DNA from 2 places in the Zoogloea sp. GDB6 genome. Region 1 is predicted to be linked to the other one. Evidence: riboswitches for the same ligand, from Rfam matches in the RefSeq annotation. Region 1 holds a riboswitch; the other holds the start of a gene.

Region 1 (5,440 bases):
TCGCTGACCACGTCGAGGCCGAAGGCCTTGATGGATTCCGAGTCGTCGCCGAAGGCTTCGAACTTGCGGCGCATCCAGCGCGGGATCTCGGCGCCGCAGGCATCGGAGAAGCGTGCCAGCTTGGAGAACGAGACGATCGGCATGATGCCCGGCACGATGGGCACGTTGACCCCGAGGCGCTCGCATTCGGTGCGGAAGTGCAGGTAGGCGTCGAGGTTGTAGAAGTACTGGGTGATCGCCGAGTCGGCACCGGCATCCACCTTGCGCTTGAAGGCCAGCAGGTCGTCCTGCGGCGTGCGCGCCTGGGGGTGGTATTCCGGGTAGGCGGCGACTTCGATGCGGAAATGGTCGCCGGTCTCGGCGCGGATGAACTCGACCAGCTCGTTGGCGTAGCGCAGTTCGCCCGGATCGCCGACGCCGGAGGGCAGGTCGCCACGCAGGGCGACGATGCGGCGGATGCCTTCGTCCTTGTAGCGCAGCAGGATCTCGCGGATGTGCTCGCGGGTGGAGCCGATGCACGACAGGTGCGGCGCGGCCTGGTGGCCTTCACGCTGGATCTCGAACACCGTTTCGAAGGTGCGCGCCTGGGTGGAGCCGCCGGCACCGAAGGTGACCGAGAAGAACTCGGGCTGCAGCACGGCCAGCTGGGCACGGGTGGCGCGCAGCTTCTCGACGCCTTCCAGGGTCTGGGGCGGGAAGAATTCGATGGAGAAGGGAGTCTTGTTCGGCACGGGATTTTCCTCGTGGGCCCGCCGGCGCATGGGCGTCGGCGGGCAGGGGCCAGCTCTTAGTAGCGGTAGTGCTCGGCCTTGTAGGGGCCGGCGACGGGCACGCCGATGTAGTCGGCCTGGGCCTGGGAGAGCACGGTGAGATTGGCACCGATCTTCTTCAGGTGCAGGCGGGCCACCATCTCGTCGAGATGCTTGGGCAGCACGTAGACGCCGACCGGGTACTGCTCGAGCTTGGTGAACAGCTCGATCTGGGCCAGGGTCTGGTTGGCGAAGGAGTTGCTCATCACGAAGCTCGGGTGGCCGGTGGCGCAGCCGAGGTTAACCAGGCGGCCTTCGGCCAGCAGGATGATGCGCTTGCCGTCCGGGAAGATGATGTGATCGACCTGGGGCTTGATGTTCTCCCACTCGTACTGGCGCAGGCTGGCGACTTCGATCTCGGAGTCGAAGTGGCCGATGTTGCAGACGATGGCGTTGTTCTTCATCGCCTTCATGTGGTCGTGGGTGATCACGCCCACGTTGCCGGTGGTGGTGACGAAGATGTCGCCCATGGAGGCGGCGTCTTCCATCGTGACCACGCGGAAGCCTTCCATCGCTGCCTGCAGCGCGCAGATCGGGTCGATTTCGGTGACCCACACGGTGGCGCCGAGGCCGCGCAGGGATTGTGCACAGCCCTTGCCCACATCGCCGTAGCCGAGCACCACGCCGATCTTGCCGGCGATCATCACGTCGGTGGCGCGCTTGATGCCGTCCACCAGGGATTCGCGGCAGCCGTAGAGGTTGTCGAACTTGGACTTGGTGACCGAGTCATTGACGTTGATGGCCGGGAACTTCAGCTCGCCCTTGGCGTGCATCTGGTACAGGCGGTGCACGCCGGTGGTGGTTTCCTCGGTGACGCCCTTCACCTGCGCCAGGCGGGTGGAGTACCAGGTCGGATCCTGTTGCAACTTGGCCTTGATGGAGGCGAACAGCACCACGGCTTCCTCGCTGTCCGGGTTGTCCAGCACCGACAGATCCTGCTCGGCGCGGGCGCCCAGGTGCAGCAGCAGCGTCGCGTCGCCGCCGTCGTCGAGGATCATGTTGCTGTAGCCGCCGTCGGCCCACTCGAAGATGCGGTGGGTGTAGTCCCAGTAGTCGGTGAGGGATTCGCCCTTCACGGCGAACACCGGGATGCCCTTTTCGGCGATCGCGGCGGCGGCGTGGTCCTGGGTCGAGAAGATGTTGCACGAGGCCCAGCGCACTTCGGCGCCGAGAGCGGTCAGCGTCTCGATCAGCACCGCGGTCTGGATGGTCATGTGCAGGGAGCCGGTGATGCGCGCGCCCTTCAGCGGCTGCTTGGCGGCGAATTCCTCGCGGATGGCCATCAGGCCGGGCATTTCGGTTTCGGCGATGCGGATTTCCTTGCGACCCCAGTCGGCCAGGGACAGGTCGGCAATAACGAAATCGGTGAACTTTTCAGCCACAGCGTTCATGAGAACTCCTCGAACATGTGGCCGGGAAGGGACTACGCGTGGCTCGGGATGATGGCTCACCGCGTCTCCCCGTGCCCGGCACGGGTTTGCAAACAAGCATGGACGGGTGAGCGCGGTTGCGGGTGACGCGGAGAAAAGCCTCGCGGCACCGACATCGAGCCTGGGACGGCGGGCCTTGCACCCGGCGGTCTTGCAGCGCTCCTCGATTCAGGGGGGCGATTATAGCGGATCGACGCTGATTTTCTTGAGAATTTTGCCGCGCTCCTACAGCGCTGCGTCGAGGACCTTGCCAAAGACCTCCGCTTCCTGGAAGCCGACCACGCGCAGATCCTGGCGTTCTTCTCCGCCCGCCTTGAAGAAGATGATGCCGGGCGGGCCGAACAGATTGAAGCGCTTGAGCAGGGCTTTGTCGGCATCGTTGTTGGCGGTGACGTCGGCCTGCACGAGCTGGAAGCCGGCCAGGCGTTTGGCGATGGCCGGGTCGGCGAAGGTGAAGCGCTCCATCTCCTTGCAGGAGATGCACCAGTCCGCATAGAAGTCGAGCATCACCGGGCGGGTGGAGGTCTTGATGACTTGGTCGAGCTCTTCCACCGAGGCGACGCGCTGGAACCTGGTTTCGGCTGCGGCGGGCGCTCCGGCGGCCTGGGCACGCAGGATCGCGAGGGGCTGCAGCGGGTCGCGGGAGCCGGCCATCGCGCCGATGAACAGCGCCGCACCGGCGAGCAGCGCGAGCACGCCGAAACCCTTCCAGAAACGCTGCCAGCCGCTGGCATGGGGCGGCAGCGGATCAAGGGCGTGCAGGTAGATCGCCGAGAACACCAGCAGGCCGGCCCAGGCCAGCATCGGCACGACGCTCGGCAGCACCGGCGTGACCAGCCAGATGGCGACGCCCAGCAGCATCACGCCGAAGGCGCGCTTGACCCCTTCCATCCACGGGCCGGGCTTGGGCAGCGCGCTGCGCGCCAGTACGCCGACGAGCAGCAGCGGGGCACCCATGCCGAGGGCCATGATGAACAGTGCGGCGCCGCCGAGCGCGGCGTTGCCGGTCTTGGCGATGTAGAGCAGGGCGCCGGCCAGCGGTGCGGCGACGCAGGGGCCGACGATCAGCGCGGACAGGGCGCCCATCAGCAGGATGCCGCCGGGCGAGCCGCCCTGATGGTTGACGGTGTCGGACAGGCGGCTCTGCAGCGCGATGGGGAGCTGCAGTTCGTAGAAGCCGAACATGGAGCCGGCCAGCACGATGAAGATCAGCGAGAAGGCGCCGAGTACCCAGGGGTTTTGCAGTGCGGCGGACAGCAGCGTGCCGGATAGCCCGGCGGCGACGCCAGCGGCCGCGTAGGTGAGGGCCATGCCGAGCACGTACAGGCTGGACAGGCCGAAGGCGCGGCCCTTGGTGATCGCATGGCCATGGCCGACGATGATGCCGGACAGGATCGGGATCATCGGGAACACGCAGGGCGTCAGCGCCAGCAGCAGGCCGAAGCCGAAGAAGCTGAGCAGGATGGTGGCGGTGCTGCCGCCGGACAGCAGGCGGGCGATGCGGCCGGATTCGTCGTGGCTGCTGTCGGCCACAGGAGCGGCCGAGGCCGGCGCTGCGCTGGCGGCGGGCGTTTCGGCCTTGCCCAGCGCACGGGCCAGGAAGCCGCCGGATCCGCCGTCGGCGCCGGCTGCGGCGATGGTGAAGCTCTGCTTCTGCGGCGGGTAGCAGATGCCCATGTCGGCGCAGCCCTGGCTGCTGACTTCCAGCTCGAAGGGCGGCTTGCCGGCGACGATGGGCACCGGGACGACCAGTTCGTGGCGGTAGATCTCCACCTGCCCGAAGGCATCGTCTTTCTTCGGCTTGCCGGGCGGGATGGCGGGTTCGCCGAAGGTCACGCCTTCGGCCTGAAACTTGAAGCGGTGGCGATACAGGTAGTAACCGTCGGCGATCTGGAAGCGTACTTCGACGGTGTGGTCGTCCACCGCGCGGGCGGAGACGCGGAAGGCCTGTTCGACCGGCAGCGGCTCTTCGGCGGCGTGGGCGAGGCTGCCGAGCAGGGACAGAATGAAGAGCAGCAGGGGCAGCAGGAAGGTACGGATTCGGATCATGGCCGGCAGTGTAGGGGCAGCACGGCCGGGCCGCCCCGCGAATGGATCAAGAAATGGCGCTCGGGCTGTAGAAGGCGCCAGAGGCGTTCAGGTGGCCGCCTGCGTTTCGGCGGCGACCCAGGCCAGGTAGCCGGGCAGACCGTCAGTGACAGGGACTGCGATCAGCTCGGGAAGTTCGTAGGGATGGGCTTCCTGCACCGCGGCCTGCAGTTCGACGTAGCGGGCGCGGGTGGTCTTGATCAGCAGCGGCACTTCGCTGGCCGTTTCGACGGCACCCTGCCAGCGATAGACCGAGGTGCACGGGGCCAGGATGTTCACGCAGGCGGCCAGGCGGCGTTCGATCAGCAGCGCGGCGAGGGTATTGGCTGCGGCGGCGTCGGGCAGGTTGGTGAGGACCAGCAGGGTGTCGTCGGTGGTGCTCATGGGGTTCTCATTTCAGCAGCCGGCGGCGCGTCAGCGCCAGGGCCAGCCAGAAGGCCGCGACGGTGACGGCGGCCAGCACGCCGGCGTGCAGCGCGATGTTCTGCGGCACCTGGCCGAGCAGCAGCGGGCGGGCGAGGCTGACCGCATGGCTCAGGGGCAGTGCGTCGGCGATGTGGCGTACCGCGTCGGGCAGCTGGCTCTGCGGGAAGAACACGCCGGACAGCAGCGTCATCGGCGTGATGAAGAGGGTGAAGTAGTACATGAAGAAGTCGTAGCTCGGCGCCACGGCGGTCATGATCAGTCCGAGGGCGGCGAAGCACAGGCCGGTGAGGAAGATCACCGGGATCGCTGCCAGCGCCAGCGGCGAGGCGGTGAAGCCGAAGGCGGCGATCACCGCGAGGATCGCCGTGCCGGCCAGCGTGGCCTTGCTGGCGGCCCACACCAGCTCGGCGGCGACGATGTCGTCGAGGGCGATCGGGGCGTTCATGATGGCCTCCCAGGTCTTCTGCACGTGCATGCGCGAGAAGCCGGAGTACAGCACCTCGAAGGTGGCCGCGTTCATCGTGGAATAGCACAGGGTGCCGCCGGCCAGGAAGGCGATGTAGGACACGCCCTCGACCTGCGGCACCAGCATGCCGAGGCCGTAGCCGAGGCCCAGCATGTAGATCACCGGGTCGGCCAGGTTGCCGACGACGGACGGCAGGGCCAGCTTCTTCCAGACCAGGAAGT
Region 2 (5,440 bases), 1.2 Mb from region 1:
CAATGCCGAATTGACCGACCTGGCTGAGCGGCTGACAGCCGCCATGGAGCTGGAAGAGAGATCGGTCGATGGCGACGCGGCCAATGATCGGGTGGCCCGGGGTCTCCTCGAGCGGCTGCGCTCATCGCGCCCCAACTCCACCCACCCGACCGAGCGTTACGTCGGCTCCCTGCGCTGAGGCGGCGGGATGACGTGGGCCTGTTCGTCCGTATCCAGTTCCTCGATCCACTCCAGCTGCCGTTCGAGCACTTCGACGGTGGCTTCGGAAGGGTCGTTGCGACGGGCCCGCAAGCGGCTGCGCAGCTCGTCAAGCGGCGCCGTGCAGGCGAGAATCGCGAAATCGGCGCCATGCCGCTGGGCCAGTTCGGCGAAGGATCTGCGCTCGTCACGCTGGAGGAAGGCCGCGTCGACGATTACCGACCAGCCGGCATCCAGTATTTGGCCGGCCACTTCGGTCAGGCGCGCATAGGTGCGGCGGGTCGCTTCCGGTGTATAGATGCCGCCGGCCACGCAGGAACGGCTGCTGGCCAGCGGCGGTAGTCCGTACAGGCGCTTGCGTTCCACGTCGGAGCGCAGGCGCAGCGTGGCGGCGTGGGGGTCGGCGCGCAGCAACTCGGCGCTGAGGCTGCTCTTTCCGGAGCCGGACAGGCCGTGGGTGATCACCAGTCGCGGACGCGTAGGTGCAGTCAGGCGTGCGGCCTGGGCCAGGTAGTCATCGGTGGTGTCCGGCTGGCCGGCGAAAGCGGCCACCTTGGCGCGGACCATTGCCTTGTACACCGCGTAGAAGCGCAGCACCGGCACGGCGTCGAAATCGCCGGACTCGGTCAGCCATTCATTGAGCAGCCAGACGGCCAGGTCGGGCCGGCGGTGGTCGAGCAGGTCCACATAGGTGAAGGCCAGCTCGGAGGCCACGTCGATCCAGCGGAAGTCGTCATTGAATTCGATGCAGTCGAAAGGGATCACCTCGCCGTGCAGCAGCACCAGGTTGCCCAGGTGCAGGTCGCCATGGCATTCGCGGATGCCGCCGGCGGCCTTGCGGGCCGCCATCCGTGGGGCGATGCGCGCAAACTCGGCCTCGGTCCACGCTTCCAGGCGCTCGAGGCGTGGCGCCGCATCCGGCCGCAAGCCGCGGATGGCGGTGAAGTTGTCGATGGCCGGCGTGCGGATCTGCTCCGGTTCGCCGAAGCGGCTGGCGGCGGGGGCCGTTGCTGCGGCGCGGTGGAAGGCATGCACGACGCGGGCGAGGGCCGACAGGTGCGTCGGCGTCAGCGCGCCGCGGGCACAGACGTGGTCGAGGCGCTGGCTCTCGGCGAAGCGGCGCATCTTGACCGCCCATTCCCCGCTGTCACCGACCGCCTCCAGGCCCAGGTAGAGCTCGGGCGCGAAGCGTCGGTTGAGGCGCAGCTCCTCCTGGCAGAAGAAGTGCCGGCGCGCCGCGGAACCGTAGTCGAGGAAGGGCAGGGTGATCGGCTTCTTCAGCTTCCATGCGAAGCCGTCGGCCAGCAGCAGCCAGGAGATATGGGTTTCGACGAGCTCTGCGCCGAGCTGGGCGCGGAAGGCTTCGAGCCAGGGCGGGAGTGGGGCGGACATGACGTCATTATCCTCCCGTCGCATTAGGCCGAGCGTTCAAAAGTGTCCGCTGCATCCCTGCATTGGGCCGTGTTATCGTCGCGGCCCCCGCTGCTGGAGCTGCCGCCATGACTGCGTTTGTCGATCCCTTCACCTCTCGTCCCGCCGACCTTGCCGAGGCCGAGGCGCAGATTGCCGCTATCCGTGGCCTGCTGGACGCGGCCGGGCTGGCACATCGCAATCCGCCACCAGCGCCGACCACCTGCTGCGGACGTGGCTGCAACGGCTGCGTGTGGGAAGGCTTCTACGCGGCTCTCGGCTGGTGGCGGGATGACGCCCGCGAATTGCTCGCCGCGGTCGACGCCTGAACGCTGCCCGATCTTGGCAGATGGACTGAAAACCCCGTAAAATCCGCCCCTTGCCGAGGAGCGTTGCGACCTGCGAAACCCGTGGGCCAGGCTCGGCAATCATCAACGGCGCTCGCAAACCTTCCAGCCGGGTTTGCCGCGCTGTTCGCTTTTGTGCCGCTGCAGCGCGCGTCCCTCCCGGCTGACAAATCCGTACCGAGGTAGATCCATGCAAGCCGACCGCACCGCCGAACTCCAGTCCGCCCTGACCCATCGCATCCTGATCCTCGACGGGGCGATGGGCACGATGATCCAGCAGCACAAGCTCGGTGAGGCCGACTACCGCGGCCAGCGCTTCGCCGATCATCCCAAGGACCTGAAGGGCAATAACGACCTGCTGGTGCTGACCCGCCCGGACGTGGTCGGCGGCATCCACCGGGCCTACCTGGAGGCCGGCGCGGACATCATCGAGACCTGCACCTTCAACGCCACCCGCGTGTCCCAGGCCGAGTACGGGCTGGGCGACGTGGCCTACGAGCTGAACGTGGAGGGCGCCCGCCTGGTGCGTGAGCTGTGTGACGAATTCACCGCCGCCAACCCGGCCAAGCCGCGCTTCTGCGCCGGCGTGGTCGGCCCCACGTCGCGCACCCTGTCGATCTCGCCGGACGTGAACGATCCGGGCTTCCGCAACATCAGCTTCGATGCGCTGGTCGATGACTACTACGACTCGGCCAAGGGCCTGCTCGAGGGCGGCGCCGACATCCTGCTGATCGAGACTATCTTCGATACGCTCAACGCCAAGGCGGCGGTGTTCGCCGTCGAGAAGCTGTTCGCCGACATCAAGCAGCGTGTGCCGGTGATGATCTCCGGCACCATCACCGACGCCTCTGGTCGCACCCTGTCCGGTCAGACCGCCGAGGCCTTCTGGAACTCTCTCAGCCACGCCCAGCCGATCAGCTTCGGCCTCAACTGCGCGCTGGGCGCCAAGGAGCTGCGCCAGTACGTGGATGAACTGTCCACTGTCTGCGACACCTTCGTCTCCGCCCACCCCAACGCCGGCCTGCCCAATCCGCTGTCGCCCACCGGCTACGACGAGACGCCGGAGCAGTTGGCCTCCGAGATCGTCGAATGGGCCCGCTCCGGCCTGGTGAACATCGTCGGCGGCTGCTGCGGCACCTCGCCGGCGCACATCAAGGCGATTGCCGAGGCGGTCGCGCTGGTCACCCCGCGCAGCATCCCGCACATCGAGAAGAAGCTGCGCCTGTCGGGCCTGGAGCCCTTCAACGTCGGTCCGGAATCGCTGTTCGTGAACGTCGGCGAGCGCACCAACGTCACCGGCTCCCGCGCCTTCGCCCGCATGATTCTCGAAGGTCGCTTCGACGACGCGCTGGCGGTGGCCCGCCAGCAGGTTGAAAACGGCGCCCAGGTCATCGACATCAACATGGACGAGGCCATGCTCGATTCGCTGGCCGCGATGGAGAAGTTCCTCAAGCTGATCGCCTCCGAGCCGGACATCTCCCGCGTGCCGATCATGCTCGACTCCTCCAAGTGGAGCGTCATCGAGGCCGGCCTGAAGTGCATCCAGGGCAAGGGCGTGGTCAACTCCATCTCCATGAAGGAGGGCGAGGCCGAGTTCCTGCGCCAGGCGCGCCTGTGCCGCCAGTACGGCGCGGCGGTGATCGTGATGGCCTTTGACGAGAAGGGCCAGGCCGACACCTTCGCCCGCAAGACCGAGATCTGCGCCAAGGCCTACGAACTGCTGACCGGCATTGGTTTCCCGCCGGAAGACATCATCTTCGACCCGAACATCTTTGCCATCGCCACCGGCATCGAGGAGCACGACAACTACGCGGTGGACTTCATCCAGGCCGTGGCGTGGATCCGGGAGCATCTGCCCTACGCCAAGATCAGCGGTGGCGTTTCCAACGTGAGCTTCAGCTTCCGCGGCAACGACCCGGTGCGCGAGGCGATCCATACGGTGTTCCTGTACCACGCCATCAAGGCCGGCATGAGCATGGGCATCGTCAATGCCGGCATGCTCGGCGTCTACGACGATCTGGAGGCGGAGCTGCGCGCCAAGGTCGAGGACGTGGTGCTCAATCGCCATCCGGGCGCCGGCGAGGCGCTGGTTGAGTTCGCGCAGACCGTCAAGGAAGGCAAGGCCAAGGATTCCGGCCCCGACCTGTCGTGGCGCGAGCAGCCTGTCGAGGCGCGCCTGTCCCATGCGCTGGTGAAGGGCATCACCGACTTCGTCGTTGCCGATACCGAGGAAGTGCGCGCCAAGCTGGCTGCCGAAGGTAAGCCGCCCCTCGCAGTGATCGAAGGCCCGTTGATGGTCGGCATGAACGTGGTCGGCGACCTGTTCGGAGCCGGCAAGATGTTCCTGCCCCAGGTGGTCAAGTCGGCCCGCGTGATGAAGCAGGCGGTGGCCCACCTGATCCCCTACATCGAAGAGGAAAAGGCCCGTACCGGCGCCCGCAGTAAGGGCAAGATCGTCATCGCCACCGTGAAGGGCGACGTGCACGACATCGGCAAGAACATCGTCGGCGTGGTGCTCGGCTGCAACGGCTACGACATCGTCGACCTGGGCGTGATGGTGCCCTGCGACAAGATCCTCGCCGCGGCGAAGGAGCACGGCGCCCAGGCTATCGGCCTGTCCGGCCTGATCACGCCGTCGCTGGAAGAGATGAGTCACGTGGCGTCCGAGATGAAGCGCCAGGGCTTCGACGTGCCGCTGCTGATCGGCGGCGCCACCACCAGCCGCGCCCACACGGCGATCAAGATCGCCCCGCACTACGACCAGCCGGTGATCTACGTGCCGGACGCCTCCCGCGCTGTCGGCGTGGTCACCAGCCTGCTGTCCGAGGCGCAGAGCGCCGGTTACGCCGCCGAGGTGGCCGCCGACTACGAGAAGATCCGCGCCCAGCACGCCGGCAAGAAGGGCGTCGCGATGGTCACGCTGGCCGAGGCCCGCGCCAATGCGTTCAAGTGGAACGGCGATGCGGCCTACGTGCCGCCGGCGCCGGCCCAGCTGGGCGTGCAGGCCTTCGACATCGACCTGGCCGAGCTGGTGGATTACATCGACTGGGGCCCGTTCTTCCAGACCTGGGACCTGGCCGGCAGCTACCCGAAGATCCTCCACGACGACATCGTCGGCGAGACCGCCCGCGAGCTGAAGTCCGACGCCGAGGTGATGCTGGCCCGCATGGTCGCCGAGCAGGACACCAACCCGTGGGTCAAGGCCCGCGCGGTGGTCGGCCTGTTCCCCGCCAATGCGGTGGGCGACGACATCGAGATCTACGCCGACGAATCCCGCAGCCAGGTGCAGATGACGTGGCGCGGCCTGCGCCAGCAGCACGAGCGCCCGGCCGGCAAGCCGAACTACTGCCTGGCCGACTTCGTGGCCGGCAAGGACAGCGGCGTGGCCGACTACGTGGGAGCCTTCGCGGTGACCGCCGGCCTCGGCATCGAGGGCCGCCTGGCCGCCTACGAGCGCACCCACGACGACTACCACGCGATCATGC

The links. Region 1 has a riboswitch for S-adenosylhomocysteine ahead of ahcY (adenosylhomocysteinase). Riboswitches for the same ligand answer to the same signal wherever they lie in the genome.
Region 2: it holds a riboswitch for S-adenosylhomocysteine, as region 1 does, so the genes downstream of both, metH (methionine synthase) here and ahcY (adenosylhomocysteinase) in region 1, are expected to answer to the same signal.

The regions. Positions count from the first base shown of each region.
Region 1 covers NZ_CM161497.1:216,931-222,370, forward strand. The annotation lists gene metF (methylenetetrahydrofolate reductase [NAD(P)H]) at 1-731, opposite strand, end outside; gene ahcY (adenosylhomocysteinase) at 788-2,200, opposite strand; S-adenosyl-L-homocysteine riboswitch at 2,302-2,410, opposite strand; gene dsbD (protein-disulfide reductase DsbD) at 2,465-4,288, opposite strand; gene cutA (divalent-cation tolerance protein CutA) at 4,376-4,711, opposite strand; gene AC1PQG_RS01005 (ABC transporter permease) at 4,719-5,440, opposite strand, start outside.
Region 2 covers NZ_CM161497.1:4,773,306-4,778,745, reverse strand. The annotation lists gene AC1PQG_RS21845 (hypothetical protein) at 1-178, shown strand, start outside; gene AC1PQG_RS21840 (bifunctional aminoglycoside phosphotransferase/ATP-binding protein) at 157-1,590, opposite strand; gene AC1PQG_RS21835 (oxidoreductase-like domain-containing protein) at 1,698-1,937, shown strand; S-adenosyl-L-homocysteine riboswitch at 1,987-2,058, shown strand; gene metH (methionine synthase) at 2,146-5,440, shown strand, end outside.